DNA from 2 places in the Paenibacillus odorifer genome. Region 1 is predicted to be linked to the other one. Evidence: a T-box and tRNA genes for the amino acid it is inferred to sense, from the RefSeq annotation. Region 1 holds a T-box; the other holds one or more tRNA genes.

The links. A T-box is a leader RNA that pairs with one kind of tRNA and senses whether it is charged. The one in region 1 lies ahead of pheS (phenylalanine--tRNA ligase subunit alpha), so its partner is inferred to be a tRNA-Phe.
Region 2: it has a tRNA-Phe gene. The T-box ahead of pheS (phenylalanine--tRNA ligase subunit alpha) is inferred to sense a tRNA for this amino acid. The anticodon was not compared.

The regions. Positions count from the first base shown of each region.
Region 1 is NZ_CP009428.1:1,900,556-1,910,706, forward strand. It holds gene pulA (type I pullulanase) at 1-806, shown strand, start outside; gene PODO_RS08005 (sensor domain-containing diguanylate cyclase) at 869-2,482, opposite strand; T-box leader at 3,072-3,357, shown strand; gene pheS (phenylalanine--tRNA ligase subunit alpha) at 3,418-4,452, shown strand; gene pheT (phenylalanine--tRNA ligase subunit beta) at 4,635-7,079, shown strand; gene PODO_RS08020 (cell division protein ZapA) at 7,279-9,369, shown strand; gene PODO_RS08025 (cupredoxin domain-containing protein) at 9,508-9,861, opposite strand.
Region 2 is NZ_CP009428.1:138,776-148,926, reverse strand. It holds gene PODO_RS00725 (ABC transporter ATP-binding protein) at 1-1,108, opposite strand, end outside; gene PODO_RS00720 (PucR family transcriptional regulator) at 1,220-2,314, opposite strand; tRNA gene PODO_RS00715 (tRNA-Lys) at 2,464-2,536, opposite strand; tRNA gene PODO_RS00710 (tRNA-Tyr) at 2,542-2,627, opposite strand; tRNA gene PODO_RS00705 (tRNA-Phe) at 2,636-2,708, opposite strand; tRNA gene PODO_RS00700 (tRNA-Asp) at 2,771-2,848, opposite strand; tRNA gene PODO_RS00695 (tRNA-Thr) at 2,863-2,938, opposite strand; tRNA gene PODO_RS00690 (tRNA-Val) at 2,971-3,046, opposite strand; tRNA gene PODO_RS00685 (tRNA-Met) at 3,055-3,131, opposite strand; tRNA gene PODO_RS00680 (tRNA-Ser) at 3,162-3,253, opposite strand; rRNA gene PODO_RS00675 (23S ribosomal RNA) at 3,336-6,262, opposite strand; tRNA gene PODO_RS00670 (tRNA-Ala) at 6,428-6,503, opposite strand; tRNA gene PODO_RS00665 (tRNA-Ile) at 6,528-6,604, opposite strand; rRNA gene rrf (5S ribosomal RNA) at 6,651-6,767, opposite strand; rRNA gene PODO_RS00655 (16S ribosomal RNA) at 6,892-8,449, opposite strand; gene PODO_RS00650 (pro-sigmaK processing inhibitor BofA family protein) at 8,751-9,008, opposite strand; gene PODO_RS00645 (DUF2508 family protein) at 9,051-9,302, opposite strand; gene recR (recombination mediator RecR) at 9,440-10,039, opposite strand; gene PODO_RS00635 (YbaB/EbfC family nucleoid-associated protein) at 10,078-10,151, opposite strand, start outside.

The sequences.
Region 1 (10,151 bases):
GGATACCTTTCCTGCATGCTGGAGATGAGCTCCTGCGCAGTAAATTTGGGGATCATAACAGCTACCGCAGCGGTGACGCGATCAACTCGATCCGCTGGAATATGAAAAGCGTATTTAAGCCCGTATTTCAATATTATAAAGGCCTGATCGAGCTGCGGCGCACACATCCGGCATTTCGTCTGCATGGCCGCCAGGAAATTGAACGTTCGTTGGAATTTCTGCGATGTGATGGCGGAATAGTATCGTATCTGCTTAGAGGCCATGCAGGAGGCGATCTTTGGAACAATATAACCGTTATCTTCAATGCTAATAATGAACGAATGACGGTGGCTCTTCCTGAGATTTCTAACGGGTGGAGTATAGTAGTAGACCATACCCATGCAGGTACAGAAGCCCTCCGCAGGATCGAAGGCAATGAGGTAGAGGTGGAAGGGTTGTCGATGATGGTCCTTTATGATGAATGTGGTGAGCCAGCCCCACGCTCTAAAATCATCGAAATACACTATGAACGCCCAGATCGGAATTACCAAGGCTGGAATCTTTGGGTTTGGGATACAGGAATCCAGGATGGACAATGCGATTTCCGTTATATGGAGAACGGGCGTGCAGTAGCCCGCATCGAAGTGCTGCCAGATACCCAATCCATCGGATATATTTTGCGGCTTAATGATTGGGAAGAAAAAGATGGAGACGGAGACCGCTTCATTGATTGTTCTACGAATGGAGAGTTAACCAAGGTCTTAGTCCGGGATCGTGAACAGGAGATTGATGGAATTTCAGAGGATCATCTTCGGTTAAGCAGTTAGTGGCAATACAAAAAAAGCTGTTTCAGGGTTGATTGTATCCTGAGACAGCTTTTTATTTGGTTTTATGGTTTTACAATGGTCTGGTCAGCAAACTCTTCGTCCACAAGCTCATAGTAAAGATTGGCTTTATTGCCACCATGGTCTTTGGAGCGGTACATCGCCAAATCGGCGGCACGCAGCAGTTCATTGATACTGCTTCCATGTTCAGGAAATAAAGCTACTCCGATACTCGCGGAGGTGTGGAAGCTGGACCCGTTATCAACAGACCAAGACTTATTGAACAGTTTAAGTAACCGCTGCAGCGTTTCATCAAGCATCTCTGGAGAAGTGAATCGATGCAGTACAACTGCGAATTCATCTCCGCCGATCCGGAAGGCCTGACCTATTCCTTTGACTGTATGCTGAAGTTCACGGGAGAGCAGCTGAAGAAATTCGTCTCCAGCCAGATGGCCTAAGGTATCATTTAGCTGCTTGAATCTGTCACAATCCAGCAGGGCCAGTGCAATTTTTTGCTTCCGTTCTTCGGGTTGTGTGATAAGGTTCTCCATATACATTTTGAAATGAGCCCTGTTGGGAATCGCTGTTAAATGATCATAGAAGGCTAGCTTATGTAGTCGTTCTTCGTATTGTTTTCGCTGGGTAATTTCTCGAGATAACAGCATGAATTGTGCTGGGAATTTACGGCTGCCGAGAACAGGTGACACCTTAGTTTCAAGCCATACCCATTGGCCTTCTGCTCCGCGCATGCGCAGTTCTGAAATGCGTGGGGTTCCCTGAACCACGCTCTTTAATTTAGCCCAGGCAATCTCCGGTTCACGTATGTAGTTGGATAACGGATCTCCTTTTTTAGGCACATAGCCTAGAATACTGGAGTGTGAGGGGGAAGCGTATAGAATCAACCCGTTAGGATCCGTCAAAATAATGAAATCAGACATGGTTTCACCGATTAGCTGATAAAGTGTTTGTTCTTCCAGCATTTCATTCTGGAGCCAGATGATTTTGCGTCCAAGGTAAATAATGACCAGGAGAAACACAAGTAAGAGGAGCGAATATAGGGAGAACAAAGCGCTTTTTTTATCCTTAAAACCGTCCGTTACTTGCAAGGCGTAGTTGCCAATCAAGTCCTCTGCTTGATCGAGATGTGCTCTAGCTTCATTGAATTGCGAGTTTAGGGTGAGCGCAGAATATGAATCCGGATTCCAGCTACTCTTCGTCCGTTCCGTTATTAGCGTATGCCCTGAATTTTTCCACATGACAATGGTAGTTTCGAAGGAGTGCAGCTCGTTTTTTAATTCGGAAAGGATAATTACACTTTGTTTCATATCACTGTAAGGTTTTTTTATAGCGTTGATATTTGCTCTTGCTAGACTTATTCGTTCCTGCGCTTGAAGATTATTATCTATAAACTCCTTAGTGAACTGTTCACCTTCTGCGGCTGTTAGGTTTGGACCCATTGCGATTTGCAAGGCTACAGCAGCTTGATGCAGATCACGATCGGCGCTTAGTATGAGCTTAGAGTTCTGATATATATCATCATAAAGAGAATCTGACAATCTATTAATAGTGTGATTTAAATAGAGTAGCGAGGACACGCTGATCCCGACCAGAAGGACGGAGATTGCAGCGAAGACATAGAATAGTTTGCGTGTTACCTTAAATTCGAAGAACCCTGCCACAGTCATCTTCTCCCTGTATAAGATGATTAAGTAAATCTATTGCTGCTTAAGTAGAACCTGCAGAAGTCAATCTATGGTCAGGCGTAATTTAAATCAGTCACTGATGTTTGAAGGTGCTTTTGGGAATAAAAGAGGTGTTGTATACATAGTGGGAAAACATAGGAAAGTGTACGTGTGAGTAAATGGTAGTTTCTAGTATATCAAGTATATAGGACGTGCTGCTTATAGAGCAATCTTTACTCATAATAATCCAAAAGACAAAATTTAAAGTTTAATGTATGGGCCTATTGAATTATCTATATTCAAACCGATGGATCCTATTACCCCACTCGACCATAAATGATACGGCTTACAGCTGCTGAAAAAAACTGCCCTTAGTCATAATGACTACAGGAAAGCTAATCATTCATTATTCGTTACGCAGTGCGTGAATGGGGTGAAGTCGTGCGGCTTTGTTAGCAGGCATCATTCCAAAAATCACGCCTGCCCGCCCCGATGCCAATCCAACTTGTCAAAACGACAGATTTTGCATATAATAAAGAGACATATCTCTTGTAGTAAAGAGATACCTGACAATTAGCATGAATTGTGAAATGCAGTGATGGAGAAGAGTACACAGTGCCTGACTTACAGGGAGGAGACGCCGCGGATTGAGAGCGTTTCTAAGAAGCAGAGCTGTCGAAGTTCACTCCGGAGCAGTTCCCTGAATTCCTTAAGCTGTCTAATAGGGAAGGGTAGGGGATACCGGTCACAGACCGTTATTTCTGTATAAAGTGAGATAGGTATCTGTCCAGCCAAAAGAGGGAATGAAGCTCTTAAGGGGAACAGATCAGCTTGTCTAACAAGGGTGGTACCACGGTCTTTTCGTCCCTTACCGGGAGGAAAGGCCTTTTTTTGTTGAACTAGACAATGATTGAAGGGGGCTGTACACGGCCATGAAAGAGAAGTTGGAAGCATTGAAGGTTGAAGCGCTGGCTAAGTTGCAGGAGGTTATGGATCCGCAGGTACTAAATGATTTAAGAGTGAAGTATCTCGGTAAAAAAGGTGAGCTTACAGAGGTTCTGCGCGGTATGGGAGGACTTAGTGCTGAGGAGCGTCCGGTAATCGGGCAAGTGGCGAATCAGGTTCGCAGTGCTATTGAGGAGATTATCGGCGCGAAGCAGGAGGCTTTTCAAGAGCAGGAAACCCAGCAACGTCTGCAGGCTGAAAAAGTAGACGTAACCTTACCGGGTCGCCGTTTACAGCAAGGGGGCATTCACCCGCTTAGCAGAGTCGTACAGGAGATTGAGGATATTTTTATCGGCATGGGCTACCGTGTAGCTGAAGGTCCGGAAGTGGAGACCGATTATTATAACTTTGAAGCTCTAAATCTGCCTAAGAATCACCCGGCACGTGATATGCAGGATTCTTTCTATTTAACAGATGACCTGCTAATGCGCACTCAAACCTCGCCAGTACAGATTCGTACTATGCAGGCTATGAACGGTGAAGCTCCTGTTAAAATAATCTGTCCGGGTAAAGTATTCCGCCGTGATGATGATGATGCAACGCATTCCTTCCAGTTCCACCAAATCGAAGGTTTGGTCATTGGAAGTAACATTCGAATGAGTGATCTGAAGGGCACCCTGCAACAATTTGTGCAGGAGATGTTTGGACCGAATACAGGCATTCGTCTTCGTCCGAGCTTTTTCCCATTCACGGAGCCAAGTGTTGAAGTAGACGTAAGCTGCTTCAAATGTGGTGGCGATGGCTGCAGACTATGCAAGCAAAGTGGATGGTTAGAAATCCTTGGCGCAGGTATGGTACACCCGAATGTACTGAAAATGGGTGGCTATGATCCTGCTGAATACAGCGGCTTCGCCTTCGGAATGGGTGTAGAGCGGATTGCAATGCTTAAATACGGCATCGATGACATCCGTCATTTCTATAGTAATGATATGAGTTTTGTGAAGCAGTTCAAGGGCGTTTAGTTATTGTGGTGCGCTGGCTGATAGTGGCTGGAGAATGGGTTTTGGAGCATTTGATTTCCTTGTAGGGACCGTCCTTAATAGTGTGTAGCTGAAATTGAGTGCACTTCATCCGTTCTCCCACAGGAAGCAGCACGAACGACAGTGAAATAAATACATCTGAAACATAAAGGAAGTGAGCGGATATGAAAGTATCAACCGGATGGTTGGCTGATTATACATCGATTGAAGGAGTAACCGCCGAACAGCTAGCGGAGAAGATTACCGCTGCCGGCATTGAGATTGACGGCGTAGAGCGCCGCAATAAAGGCATTTCCGGCATCGTAACCGGCTATGTGAAATCAAAGGAAAAACATCCTGATGCCGACAAGCTGAACGTATGTATCGTGGATGCGGGCCAAGATGAGGATCTACAAATCGTCTGCGGCGCAAAAAATGTAGCTGCAGGTCAAACTGTACCTGTAGCACTGGTCGGTGCTAAGCTGCCAGGACTGGATATCAAAAAAGCCAAGCTGCGCGGCGTCCTATCGCAAGGGATGATCTGCTCGGCCAAAGAATTGGGACTGAATGATAAATTGCTTCCAAAAGAGCAACAAGAAGGTATTCTTGTGCTGCCTGAAGGGACAGAGATTGGTCAGGATATTTCCAAGGTCCTCGGCTTAGATGACGAGATTCTGGAATTCGATCTGACTCCGAACCGTTCGGATTGCCTCAGTATGATTGGTGCTGCTTATGAAGTAAGTGCGATTCTTGGGCGTGAAGTTAAATTGCCTGATCCAAAAAGCGAAATTATTGAGATCAGTGGTCCTGCTGCGGATTCCATTTCCGTCAAGATTGAAGATGAAGAATACTGCAGCCATTATGCAGTTCGTTATATTGCAGGTGTTAAACCTGCACCATCACCGCTGTGGATTCAGAATCGTCTGATGGCTGCTGGGGTTCGTCCAATTAATAATATCGTGGACATTACCAATTACGTGATGCTGGAATATGGACAGCCGCTGCATGCTTTTGATGCAGATAAAGTGCAAGGTGGAGAACTCGGCGTTCGTCTTGCCCATGAAGGTGAAGTTTTGGTTACACTTGACGGTCAAGAGCGTAAGCTAGAGCCGCAAATGCTCGTTATCGCTGATGGAGTTAAAGCTGTAGGTCTGGCCGGAGTAATGGGTGGACGGGATACAGAGGTTACTGCTGAGACGGTAAACCTTGTTCTGGAATCTGCTAAGTTTGATGGTGGTACGATTCGTAAAACCTCGCGTCAATTGGGACTTCGCTCTGAAGCCTCCCTTCGTTTCGAGAAGGAAGTGGATCCAAGTGCAGTTATTCCTGCATTGAACCGTGCAGCAGTGCTGATTGCACGTTATGCTGGCGGATCGGTCCATGAAGGCATCGTGCAAGCAGGAACTGACGCTGTTCAAGAGAAGGTTCTCACCTTGTCCTTAGAGAAACTGAATCGTTATCTGGGAACGGATTTGTCCTTGCTGGAAGTGAAGACATTGTTTGGCCGTCTACACTTCAAATGCGGAGATACCGCACAAGGGCTGATTGAAGTTCAAGTCCCAACCAGACGTGGCGATATCAGCTATGATGTTGATCTTATTGAAGAAATTGCCCGCCTGTACGGATATGACAATATTCCAACGACTCTAATTGAAGGAATTACAACGCCAGGAGCACTAACTCACAAGCAAGCGCTCCGTCGTGAACTGCGCCGCTTATTGTCACATGGCGGTTACCAAGAGGTGATGGGTTACTCCTTCATCCAGCCGCAACAAAGCACAATGTTCCCTGCGTTATCAGAAGGAGCAGTAGCGGTGAAGCTGGCTATGCCGATGAGTGAAGAACGCAGCGTACTGCGTACCAGCCTTCTTCCGCAACTATTGGATATTGCCAGCTACAATACCAATCGTCGTCAAAGCGACTTGGCATTGTTTGAAATCGGCAACGTCTTCTTCACGGATGAAGAACAGCTGACTCGCCAACCACGCGAACTGCCAGTGCTGGGGCTGTTGCTTAGCGGAAGCTTAACAGTGAAGCAATGGAATGTTTCGGCACAGCCTGTGGACTTCTTTGATTTGAAGGGTGCGCTGGAAACGGTATTTGCTCATTTAGGGCTGACTGATAAAATCGTCTATGTGGGAGACAGTCCAGAAGGATTTCATCCTGGGCGTTCCGCATCGGTATATTTACTCGGGAACGAGGGCCGTGTGAAGATCGGAACGATGGGGCAGATTCATCCGGATCTGCAAAGACAGCTGGATCTGGTGGATACTTATGCGGCAGAAATTTTATTGCAGCCGTTATATGAAAGTGCGCAAAGCCGTTTGCAATATAATGAGCTTCCGCGTTTCCCGGGAATGGAACGGGATATTGCTGTGGTCGTGGATTCCGCTGTACCAGCGGGCGATCTGCTGGCTTCCATCCGTGATAACGGAGGTACTTTGCTCCAGTCCGTACAGGTATTTGACGTGTACACTGGCGGTAAGCTGGAGAGTGGAAAGAAGAGCATCGCGATCTCACTGCTGTATCGTCATAGTGAACATACACTGACTGATGAAGAAGTAGGAGAGGTGCATGAGAAGGTATTAGCATCTCTTCAACAAACTTTTGGTGCAGAATTAAGAAAGTAGCAGGAATTGTGTAAAGCCGCAGCGAATCCATTTAGAAACTGAGATTCGCTGCGGTTTTTTCTAGGTAGAGTGCAAAGCGGAGAATATCAGCCATAATCTATTGAATATTAGGGATTTTGCCAAATGCTTACCAAAAAAGCTACAATAGAAGAAGTGAAACTAGCTTAGAATCCGCACACATACAAAGGAGGGCACAACTGTGGCTATGGACCGGACACGTGTCGCCGTGGAGATATACGGAACTTCCTATAAACTCGTCGGAAGCAGTACTGAATATATGAAACAAGTGGCCCGTTATGTTGATGAACATATGCGCACGATTTCTAAATCTCACACCAGACTGGACACACCGCGTATAGCGGTGCTTGCAGCTGTACATATGGCGGAGCAGGCTATTCAGGTTCAGGACTTCAAAAATGAACTAAACATGATGACAGGTGAACGCAGTGAACTGCGATTGGAAGTATCTCGCCTGCTGGAGGTACAGCGGGAGCGGCAAGAAGAAATTGAGCGACTTGAAGCTGCGGCCAAAGAAGAGGCTGGGCGACTGATTGCTGCTGCTGAGGAAGAACGTAAGCGGCATTTGGAGATTCAGGAGAATGAACGCAAGGTACATGCGGAGCAGCTTCAGGAGGCAGTGCAAGCTGTGGAAGTTGCACGCAAGAAGCTGGAAGAAGAATTGCTTGAGCGCGAGATAGAGCTGCAAGAACTGCGGACAAGCTACGAAGAAGAGCGGGCAGCTAGTCGTGAACAACAGCGGCAGGAACTGGCGAAGGCGGAAGCCATCCGCTTGCAGCAGCTGGAGGAGCAGAAGGCTGCTCATCTGCAAGAGCTGGAGAACATCCGAGAGACGCTGACCAAGGAGAAGACAGACACGCTGTCTGCTCTGCAGCTTGAGCTGACCGAGACCAAGTCAACACTGGAGGAAGAGCTTGAGGTTACCAAGTCTACATTAGGTAAAGAACTCGAAGATACCAGATTGACGCTGGGTAAGGAGCTTGAGGATACCAAGTTGACCTTAGGTAAAGAGCTTGAGAGTACCAAAGCGAAGTTGGGCAAAGAGCTGGCGGAAGAACGTGAAGCACTGCAGCGGGAGCAAACCAAGAATAAGGAACTGCGGCAGTCACAAGGCACTCAAGAGCATAGACATAAGCAAAGCATTCAAGAGCTGGAGAAACAGCTGGCGGAGCTTCGTGGTGGGACCGGGCAACTTCAGTCCAGATTACGGGCGGCTGAAGCCAGTCTTAAGAGTGAGCGAGATGCAAGACAGACGCTGCTTGGACAATATGAAGCGATTGTTAAACGTGAAGAACAGCTCAGTGAAGAGCTGCGCACGGCTACTGAGCTGGGCACACTGTTGAATGAGGAGCTGGAAGAGTTACGCCAGCGTTATCAACAGTCACAGAATGAAGCGACAGAGCTAAGAGCGTCTCTACAGGAGACGAGTGAGAATCTGCACCGTGTTCAGGAAGAACTTGCGGGATCAGCAGCAGAGGCGGCTAACTGGCAGGAGCTTTCGGATAAACGTATGGAAGATATTGGTGAACTGGAAATGAATCTGCTGGAGTCTGAGGAGAAATCCGTGTTGCTTCAGAAAGAGATCGACACGCTGCGTGGGCAAGCCGATGGATTAGTACAGCAGCTGGATCAGGAGGTTCGGCTTCGTACAGATGCAGAACGCGAAACAGCGGCACTTCGGGAGCAAGGTGTGCAGGTTCAGAAGGAGCTGTCTGCGCTTCGTGTGCGTTATGAGGAATTGATTGCTCAATACGATGATGTACTGCAAGAAGGAGAACGCCTGCAGGAAAGATATCAACTGCTGCAGGAAGAAGGCGAAGAGGCAACACGACGCTTAGAAGAGCTGTCTGAAGCTAGTCGTGAAGCCGCTGCTACTGTTGCTGAGCAACAGGAAGTGCTGAAGGAAGCAGAGGCGTACGGAGCTTCTTGGAAGCACAAGTACGAGGAGCTATCCGATCGGCAGCTGCAGTGGACGGATCTCGAAGCGAAGCTGCGCGAGGAGATCGACATTTGGCAGCAGGAAGCCGGCGAGGCTGAGATGAAGCAGGAAGCTATTGATCGTGAACGTAGCGAGGTGCTTCAGCAGTTAGGTGAAGTTGGTGAAAGCTATGAAATGGTTCAAGGACAGCTTCGTTTGTTGCAGGTCCAGTTTGAAATGCGTCAGGAAGAGCTTGACAAGCTTACGGACGAGCATCGTAACCTTAAAGAGGAATATGCCAAGCTGCAAAATGAATATAATGAATGGATTCAACTGATCGAGCAGGACAGTTGAATGCCGGATGCAAGTAAGAGGGCTGACCTGATGAGTAGAGAGATCTATTTCGGGTCAGCACTCTTTATTAATGAGCTCAGATTAAAAAAACAGCCGATATCAGGGAGAATCCCTAATAATCGGCTGTTTATGTGTAATCTATTCCACGATGATAGTAGCTCTCATTCCGCTATGTCCGGAGCCACACATAATGGAACAGGTCATTTCGAAAGTTCCAGCTTCCTCTGGTACGATCACCTTTGAGGATTTTTTTTCATTAAGCTGCAGCTCGAACTCAGGAATAAGGATACCGTGATTGCCGTCATCATTTTTAAAAATGATTTTGACGGGCACACCCTTTTTTAGATGATATTCTTCCTGATCAAAGCTGTAATTCGTAGCTGTAATTATGAGTTCTGTTTCTGCCTCGATCTCCGGCTCCGATGTGTTAGCATTGCCAGCAGCACTATCATTGCTGTTCCCACAGGCTGTAAGTGCTATAACGAACACCATTGAAAGTAGAATTGCAAATTTTTTAATGATCTAAATCCCCTCCCAAGAAGTCCAAGCATAGTGAAAATGTGACAATTATGTAGACATCATAACTTAAAATTTAAGAAAGCGCTTTGATTAAATGTGAAAAATCTGTGAACAGGCAGACTGTTCAAACTTTGTCGTAAATTGCAAAAAAATGATGAAAATATAACTAAAATTTATTATAATGAAAGCTATTACATTAACGTCTAAAAGTAGGGGATACATATTACAAGTATTAACGATGCGCTAAGTACGGAGGTTTGGCA
Region 2 (10,151 bases), 1.8 Mb from region 1:
TGTTAACTTCGGATTCTTTATCGAAGAAGTGAACTTTGTTCATATCGATAGCCAATTTTGGCTTGCTGCCTTCGCGAGTAGTGGAACGTCCATCTACACGAGCGATTACAGTAGATTTACCAAGGCCGCTCAAGTAAAGGAGCATTTCGTGACCAAGGTTTTCAGTTACATCAACCAATGAAGTAAAGATTGTGTTCGGGGAAGCTTCCAAGAATACTGGCTCTTCATGGATATCTTCTGGACGAACGCCCATAATTACTTCTTTGCCAATGTAGCCTTTGCTGCGGATGATTTGAGCTTTTCCGCCTGGTACTTCAACATCAAGGTTCTCAGCACGGAAACGGACAGAACCGTTTGCTTCGGACAAAGTACCATTGATAAAGTTCATTGTAGGGGATCCGATAAATCCAGCTACGAACAGGTTAGTTGGTTCATTGTACAACTCTTCAGGGGAAGCTGCTTGTTGAATGATACCATCATACATAACTACGATACGGTCACCCATTGTCATAGCTTCTGTTTGGTCATGCGTTACGTAGATACAAGTGGTTTCAAGGCGTTTAACCAGTTTAGTGATTTCAGCGCGCATTTGACCACGAAGTTTAGCATCCAAGTTGGAAAGAGGCTCATCCATCAAGAAGACTTGTGGATCACGTACGATAGCGCGTCCCAAAGCTACACGTTGGCGTTGACCACCGGAAAGTGCTTTTGGTTTACGATCTAGCAAATGCTCGATATCGAGAATTCTAGCAGCTTCACGTACTTTCTTGTCGATTTCATCTTTCTTCACTTTACGAAGTTTCAAACCGAAAGCCATGTTTTGGTATACGCTCATATGCGGATACAGGGCGTAGGATTGGAATACCATCGCGATATCGCGGTCTTTAGGTGCAACGTCGTTGACTACACGATCGCCAATGTACATTTTACCTTCGGAGATTTCTTCCAGACCAGCGATCATACGCAAAGTTGTGGATTTACCGCAACCGGATGGTCCAACCAATACTAGAAATTCCTTATCTTTAATATCAAGATTGATATCCATTACTGTTGCTTTATCTGAACCCGGGTATTTTTTGAAAATATGCTCTAAACGTACGCCTGCCATTGTATTTCCCCCTCGAGTTAATTATTGATTAATTGAAAAATTCTTTTTTCCTTGTACATTTATATTACCCTAGACGGGACACGGTGGCTATTTGTAACGTTCACAAAAAACCTATTTCCTTTTCGTCACTTTATACAAAAGCATAGTAAGCTTCACAATAGCAGCGTCCCCAAAGCTACGCACATCCGCGCCAGTCTCCTGTTTGATCTTGTCCAGACGGTATAAAAGCGTGTTGCGATGAATATATAGCTTCTTGGCTGTTTCACTTACATTACAATCCATCTCAAAAAACGTCTCCAGGGTCATCAGCATCTCTTTATCCGATAATACGGAGGAATAGTCGCCAATCTGTCCAAGTAACTGTTTACGCCGTGCATCAGGAATGCTGTTAACCAAACGTTCCAGATGCAGCTCCCAAGGTAAATGAATATATTCACCCACTTGGAAAATACGTCCGAGTACAATAGTCTCCCTCAGCAAGGCCACGGATCCCGTCAATCCCTTAACAGGAACAATAGCCGGAGCTACAGCCAAATGGAATACACCTACCCATTCGCTGGCTATCAGTTCGTGTAAGCCCATGCTGGTCTGAGCCAGAATTTCATCTACACTCTCTTCTTCCTCATCCTTATCATCTCCGCCCGTGAGTAGTTCCTTCCGGGCCAATATTAACCATTCTTTTTCTTGAAGAGGTATAAGCAGAATTTCATTCTCAAAATAGCTGCGCAACAGCTTCATTAAGGAACGATAAGTGATCTGCGGGCTATGTGCATTCTCACTGCTAAGTAGGAATGGAACCATATCTCCGAATAAACGTCCCTTTAGAGCCATCTCATCGGGTATCTCAGAGTCATTTTTCTCTTGCTCCAGTTCGGTGTTCAACCAGGTACCCAGCTGCCGAGCCTCCGCTTCCCCTTCTTCTCTAACCCCAGTAGCTTTTAGTGCAATTGCAAAGTTTCGAACCGCATAATTCACTAATTGAATTTCCAAAGAGTTAAGTCCATCCAATTCCACCCAGACAGCGGTTACACGTCCATCAGTCTCATATAATGGTGCCCAAAGATGACCCTCATGGATTACCGGCTGTTCCTGTGCTTCCAATCCCATGCTAAAAAGAGAAGCTGAATGTTGCCTACCTAACTGCTTGATTCCGGTTTTCTTTCCGGTGAGCTGCTCTAACTTTTTCCGCAATGTTTCGCTATCCATAGTCACCATACTCCACCACTTTTGCTCTTTTCGCCTATTTTAGCATATTCTCTAATATTATGTTAATCACTACAGCAGCGCACTACTATAATACGACATAAAAACACAAAAAAAGCCACCACCCTAAGGTGATGACTTTCTGTTTGGGATGAGCCATGAAGGACTCGAACCTTCGACACCCTGATTAAAAGTCAGGTGCTCTACCAACTGAGCTAATGGCTCATAAATGGTGGGGGATGATGGATTCGAACCACCGAACACGTACGTGAGCAGATTTACAGTCTGATGCGTTTGGCCACTTCGCTAATCCCCCAAAAAAGGTGGCTCGGGACGGAATCGAACCGCCGACACGAGGATTTTCAGTCCTCTGCTCTACCGACTGAGCTACCGAGCCATAAGATTACATGACAATTAAGCGGAAAAGTCTTACACTTCCCACTCATTTTGTGGAAAAAATGGCGGAACCGACGGGATTCGAACCCGCGGTCTCCTGCGTGACAGGCAGGCATGTTAGGCCAACTACACCACGGTTCCGCATTAATTAAAAATGGTGCCGGCGAGAGGACTTGAACCCCCAACCTACTGATTACAAGTCAGTTGCTCTACCAGTTGAGCTACACCGGCACGGTGTAAAAGCAATTCTAAAAAGATGAAAATGGTGGAGGCTGAGGGGATCGAACCCCCGACCCTCTGCTTGTAAGGCAGATGCTCTCCCAGCTGAGCTAAGCCTCCAGGTATTATGGTAGCGGCGAAGGGGATCGAACCCCCGACCTCACGGGTATGAACCGTACGCTCTAGCCAGCTGAGCTACACCGCCACAATAATTAGTATTGCTATGGATTGAAAATGGCGGAGAGAGTGGGATTCGAACCCACGCACCGCTTACGCAGTCTAACCCCTTAGCAGAGGGTCCCCTTATAGCCACTTGGGTATCTCTCCAAACGATATCAGTACCACAGCAATCCAAACAGGAATTTGACTCCCTGAAAACTGAATCCGAAACGAATCTGCATTCTAAGTATAGGATAAGCCCTCGACCGATTAGTATTGGTCAGCTCCATGCATTGCTGCACTTCCACCTCCAACCTATCTACCTCGTCGTCTTCAAGGGGTCTTACTAATTGGGAAATCTCATCTTGAGGGGGGCTTCACGCTTAGATGCTTTCAGCGCTTATCCCGTCCGTACGTAGCTACCCAGCCATGCTCCTGGCGGAACAACTGGTGCACCAGCGGTACGTCCATCCCGGTCCTCTCGTACTAAGGACAGCTCCTCTCAAATTTCCTGCGCCCACGACAGATAGGGACCGAACTGTCTCACGACGTTCTGAACCCAGCTCGCGTACCGCTTTAATGGGCGAACAGCCCAACCCTTGGGACCTACTTCAGCCCCAGGATGCGATGAGCCGACATCGAGGTGCCAAACCTCCCCGTCGATGTGGACTCTTGGGGGAGATAAGCCTGTTATCCCCAGGGTAGCTTTTATCCGTTGAGCGATGGCCCTTCCATGCGGTACCACCGGATCACTAAGTCCGACTTTCGTCCCTGCTCGACTTGTAGGTCTCGCAGTCAAGCTCCCTTATGCCTTTGCACTCTGCGAATGATTTCCAACCATTCTGAGGGAACCTTGGAACGCCTCCGTTACTCTTTAGGAGGCGACCGCCCCAGTCAAACTGCCCGCCTGACACGGTCCCCGTACCCGATTAGGGTACTAGGTTAGAACCTAGATACGATCAGGGTGGTATCCCAACGGCGCCTCCACCGAAGCTTGCGCTCCGATTTCTACGGCTCCCACCTATCCTGTACAGATCGTACCCAAATTCAATATCAAGCTGCAGTAAAGCTCCATGGGGTCTTTCCGTCTTGTCGCGGGTAACCTGCATCTTCACAGGTATTAAAATTTCACCGGATCTCTCGTTGAGACAGCGCCCAAGTCGTTACGCCATTCGTGCGGGTCAGAATTTACCTGACAAGGAATTTCGCTACCTTAGGACCGTTATAGTTACGGCCGCCGTTTACTGGGGCTTCGGTTCATAGCTTCGGGTTACCCCTAACCACTCCCCTTAACCTTCCAGCACCGGGCAGGCGTCAGCCCGTATACTTCGCCTTGCGGCTTCGCACAGACCTGTGTTTTTGCTAAACAGTCGCTTGGGCCTTTTCACTGCGGCCCCCTCGTGCTATTCACACTACCGGGGCACCCCTTCTCCCGAAGTTACGGGGTCATTTTGCCGAGTTCCTTAACGAGAGTTCTTCCGCGCGCCTTAGAATTCTCTTCTCGCCTACCTGTGTCGGTTTGCGGTACGGGCACCTTCTCCTGGCTAGAGGCTTTTCTTGGCAGTGTGAGATCATGACCTTCGCTACTATAATTTTCGCTCCCCATCACAGCCCAGCCTTAACGATGTGCGGATTTGCCTACACATCAGCCTCACTGCTTAGACGGACATCCATCAGTCCGCGTCACTACCCTCCTGCGTCACCCCATCGCTCATAGCGGATTACGGTGGTACAGTAATTTCAAACTGTTGTCCTTCGACTACGCCTTTCGGCCTCGCCTTAGGTCCCGACTTACCCTGAGCGGACGAGCCTTCCTCAGGAAACCTTGGGCTTTCGGCGGATCAGATTCTCACTGATCTTTTCGTTACTCATACCGGCATTCTCACTTGTGTAGTGTCCAGCGCTCTTTTCAGTACACCTTCAACCCCTACACAACGCTCCCCTACCCCAGATACATACGTATCTAGCCATAGCTTCGGTGGTGTGTTTAGCCCCGTTACATTTTCGGCGCAGAGTCACTCGACCAGTGAGCTATTACGCACTCTTTCAATGATGGCTGCTTCTAAGCCAACATCCTGGTTGTCTGTGCAACTCCACATCCTTTCCCACTTAACACACACTTGGGGACCTTAGCTGATGGTCTGGGCTGTTTCCCTTTTGACAATGGATCTTAGCACTCACTGTCTGACTCCCGGCAATAAGTATATGGCATTCGGAGTTTGACTGAGCTTGGTAATCCTTGCGGACCCCGCACCCAATCAGTGCTCTACCTCCACTACTCTTATACCGAGGCTAGCCCTAAAGCTATTTCGGGGAGAACCAGCTATCTCCGAGTTCGATTGGAATTTCTCCGCTACCCCCACCTCATCCCCGCACTTTTCAACGTACGTGGGTTCGGGCCTCCAGTGCGTGTTACCGCACCTTCACCCTGGACAGGGGTAGATCACACGGTTTCGGGTCTACGTCCACATACTAAATCGCCCTATTCAGACTCGCTTTCGCTGCGGCTCCACCTTCTCGGCTTAACCTTGCATGTTAAACGTAACTCGCCGGTTCATTCTACAAAAGGCACGCCATCACCCATAGATCGGGCTCTGACTTTTTGTAAGCACACGGTTTCAGGTTCTATTTCACTCCCCTTCCGGGGTGCTTTTCACCTTTCCCTCACGGTACTGTTTCACTATCGGTCGCCAGGTAGTATTTAGCCTTAGCAGATGGTCCTGCTGGATTCATACGGGGTTTCACGTGCCCCGCACTACTCGGGATCCGTCTCGGAGAGAATACAGTTTAGGTTACAGGGCTTTTACCTCTATCGCGGGCCTTTCCAGACCTCTTCACCTACCACATTCCTTTGTAACTCCATGTGAGACGTCCCACAACCCCAAGAGGCAAGCCCCTTGGTTTAGGCTGTTCCGCGTTCGCTCGCCGCTACTGACGGAATCACTATTGTTTTCTCTTCCTCAGGGTACTTAGATGTTTCAGTTCCCCTGGTCTGCCTCTACACACCCTATGTATTCAGGTATGAGTAACTGCGAATTACCACAGCTGGGTTTCCCCATTCGGACACCCCCGGATCAAAGCTTGCTTACAGCTCCCCGAGGCAGTTTCGTTGTTCGCCACGTCCTTCGTCGGCTCCTGGCGCCTAGGCATCCTCCGTGTGCTCTTATTAGCTTAACCTTGATTTTTCCGTAGGAAAATATCGAACGATATCTTCTTTGAAAAATCTCACTAATAACATTTACTTGTTTGCACAAGTTGCTAAAAGATGTTCTAAAACGCAAATTCGTTTCGGTATCCAGTTTTCAAGGATCAAGTTAAAAAAGTTATTCATTTAAAAATTTATGGTGGAGCCAAGCGGGATCGAACCGCTGACCTCCTGCTTGCAAGGCAGGCGCTCTCCCAGCTGAGCTATGGCCCCATAAAATTACTCTATAATGTTATATGGTGGGCCTTGGTGGACTCGAACCACCGACCTCACCCTTATCAGAGGTGCGCTCTAACCAACTGAGCTAAAAGCCCATATAACATATATAACATTGTGAATCAACCAATGAATTGGTTGTCCGCTTGGCAACGTCCTACTCTCCCAGGACCCTTCGGTCCAAGTACCATCGGCGCTGGAGGGCTTAACGGTCGTGTTCGGGATGGGTACGTGTGGAACCCCTCCGCTATCGCCACCAAACGCATGTGAAAGAGACTTGCTCTTTCAAAACTGAACACGAGTGAGTGTTCGAACCCGAAGGTTCTATTATGGAAGTTAAACTTCCGATTTGAATGTCCTCATTGCAGAGAACGATTCTCCATAGAAAGGAGGTGATCCAGCCGCACCTTCCGATACGGCTACCTTGTTACGACTTCACCCCAATCATCTACCCCACCTTCGGCGGCTGGCTCCCTTGCGGGTTACCCCACCGACTTCGGGTGTTGTAAACTCTCGTGGTGTGACGGGCGGTGTGTACAAGACCCGGGAACGTATTCACCGCGGCATGCTGATCCGCGATTACTAGCAATTCCGACTTCATGCAGGCGAGTTGCAGCCTGCAATCCGAACTGAGACCGGCTTTGATGGGATTGGCTCCACCTCGCGGCTTCGCTTCCCGTTGTACCGGCCATTGTAGTACGTGTGTAGCCCAGGTCATAAGGGGCATGATGATTTGACGTCATCCCCACCTTCCTCCGGTTTGTCACCGGCAGTCACTCTAGAGTGCCCAGCATTACCTGCTGGCAACTAAAGTTAAGGGTTGCGCTCGTTGCGGGACTTAACCCAACATCTCACGACACGAGCTGACGACAACCATGCACCACCTGTCTCCTCTGTCCCGAAGGCCGCTGCTATCTCTAGCAGATTCAGAGGGATGTCAAGACCTGGTAAGGTTCTTCGCGTTGCTTCGAATTAAACCACATACTCCACTGCTTGTGCGGGTCCCCGTCAATTCCTTTGAGTTTCAGTCTTGCGACCGTACTCCCCAGGCGGAGTGCTTACTGTGTTAACTTCGGCACCAAGGGTATCGAAACCCCTAACACCTAGCACTCATCGTTTACGGCGTGGACTACCAGGGTATCTAATCCTGTTTGCTCCCCACGCTTTCGCGCCTCAGCGTCAGTTACAGCCCAGAAAGTCGCCTTCGCCACTGGTGTTCCTCCACATATCTACGCATTTCACCGCTACACGTGGAATTCCACTTTCCTCTTCTGTACTCAAGCCACCCAGTTTCCAGTGCGACCTCAGGTTGAGCCCAAGGTTTAAACACCAGACTTAAATAGCCGCCTGCGCGCGCTTTACGCCCAATAATTCCGGACAACGCTTGCCCCCTACGTATTACCGCGGCTGCTGGCACGTAGTTAGCCGGGGCTTTCTTCTCAGGTACCGTCACTCCGGTAGCAGTTACTCTACCGGACGTTCTTCCCTGGCAACAGAGCTTTACGATCCGAAAACCTTCATCACTCACGCGGCGTTGCTCCGTCAGGCTTTCGCCCATTGCGGAAGATTCCCTACTGCTGCCTCCCGTAGGAGTCTGGGCCGTGTCTCAGTCCCAGTGTGGCCGTTCACCCTCTCAGGTCGGCTACGCATCGTCGCCTTGGTGGGCCGTTACCCCACCAACTAGCTAATGCGCCGCAGGCCCATCCCTCAGTGACAGATTGCTCCGTCTTTCATTCTTCTCTCAGGAGAAAAAAGAAATTATCCGGTATTAGCTACCGTTTCCGGTAGTTATCCCAGTCTGAAGGGCAGGTTGCCTACGTGTTACTCACCCGTCCGCCGCTAAGTTACTTTGAAAGCAAGCTTTCAAAGTAACTCCGCTCGACTTGCATGTATTAGGCACGCCGCCAGCGTTCGTCCTGAGCCAGGATCAAACTCTCCAATTAGTATTGAAAAGAGCGATATGCTCATTTTGAAACATCTGACGAGAAAATTAATTCTCTAATTTGGATTTCACTTGCGTGATTTCCCACTCACTCGTTGTTCAGTTTTCAAAGATCAATGTCTCATCTTTCGTCGTCGTTGCTTGTCAGCAGCGACCTTTATAATATATCACAGCGCCTTTGTTTTCGTCAAGCATTTTTTTAATTTCTTTTTTTGCTTGACCGTTTCAGCAAGTTGTTAATCAACAGCTTGTCCAAACGGGCGAGACTTAATGTATCATATTTTTCAAAGCCACGTCAAGCATTAAAATAAAATTATTCTTAATCCGAGCAACATAACCACGCCAGGAAGCCCAAGAACCGTTACTGCGCCTATAGTTGCAGGGTTCAAAGGGATATACACCTGCGTGAGCAAACCTGAGAAGTTCACTACATATATCCCGAGTGCAGCCAATACCAAATGAACCCCAAATAAACTTAGCCACCCAAAACCCAGCTTTTTTCTAAATACAACTAAACCTAATAAGATAACAGATAATATCAATACGCCCATAGCTATCATTCTAAGCATGTAGATCCCCCTTATACATTTATTTATAAGCCCTTATATTTGACTACTGTTCAACCCCAAGCTTTTTGCATGTTTGAGATGTATCTGATATTTACGTTCTGCAGCCTCCAGAATATATATCGCGTAATCTATCTGATCCTGTCCCAATGCCTCGTCGAACATCAGATACGCCCTCTCCCACTCTGAATGCGCCTTACGGACCTCTAAGAGGGTTTCCCATCCCTCACTTTCCTTTTTGCCTTGTTCCTTATCCACTCCCCGCCACAGCTCTCTCCACCATCCCATTTCAATTCCTCCTCAGAATAATTTTGATGCAAAATACACATCTCGTTATTCTCATTCATATCGGGATAGGGACAAACTTAGAACAAAAAAAAGGAAACCCGAGGGCTTCCTTTTTGAAAAATACCACTATAGAGCTGCTAGAATAGCTCGCGACGACCTTCCAACGCTTTGGACAAGGTAACTTCATCAGCGTATTCAAGATCGCCACCTACAGGCAAGCCATGAGCTATCCTGGTGATTTTAATCTCAAACGGCCGAACAAGACGAGAAATGTACATCGCCGTTGCTTCTCCCTCGATGTTGGGGTTGGTCGCCATAATAAGCTCGCTTACTCTCTCATCACTCAGACGGGTCAATAATTCTTTCAAGCGAATATCATCAGGGCCGATACCTTCCATAGGTGAAATTGCGCCCTGAAGAACATGGTAATATCCATTAAACTCCTTGGTTCGTTCTATAGCCACCAAATCCTTAGAGTCTTGTATCACACATATCACTGAAGGATCTCTAGTTTTGTCCTGACATATCTTACAAGGGTCCGTATCCGTAATATTACAGCAGACCGAGCAATAGTGAAGATTGCGTTTGACGCTTACTAGCGCTTTTGCAAAATCAATGACTTCATCCTCTTTCATGTTAAGCACATGAAAAGCTAACCGGGCGGCTGTCTTCGGTCCAATCCCGGGCAAACGCGTAAAAGCATCGATCAGCTTAGCTAGCGGTTCGGGATAATACAAATTAATAATTCTCCTTTAGACTGAAGTGGAGTGGGCTATTAGAACAAGCCTGGGATCTTCATTCCACCAGTGAATTTACCCATGTCATTGTTAGCAAGCTCTTCAGCTTGAG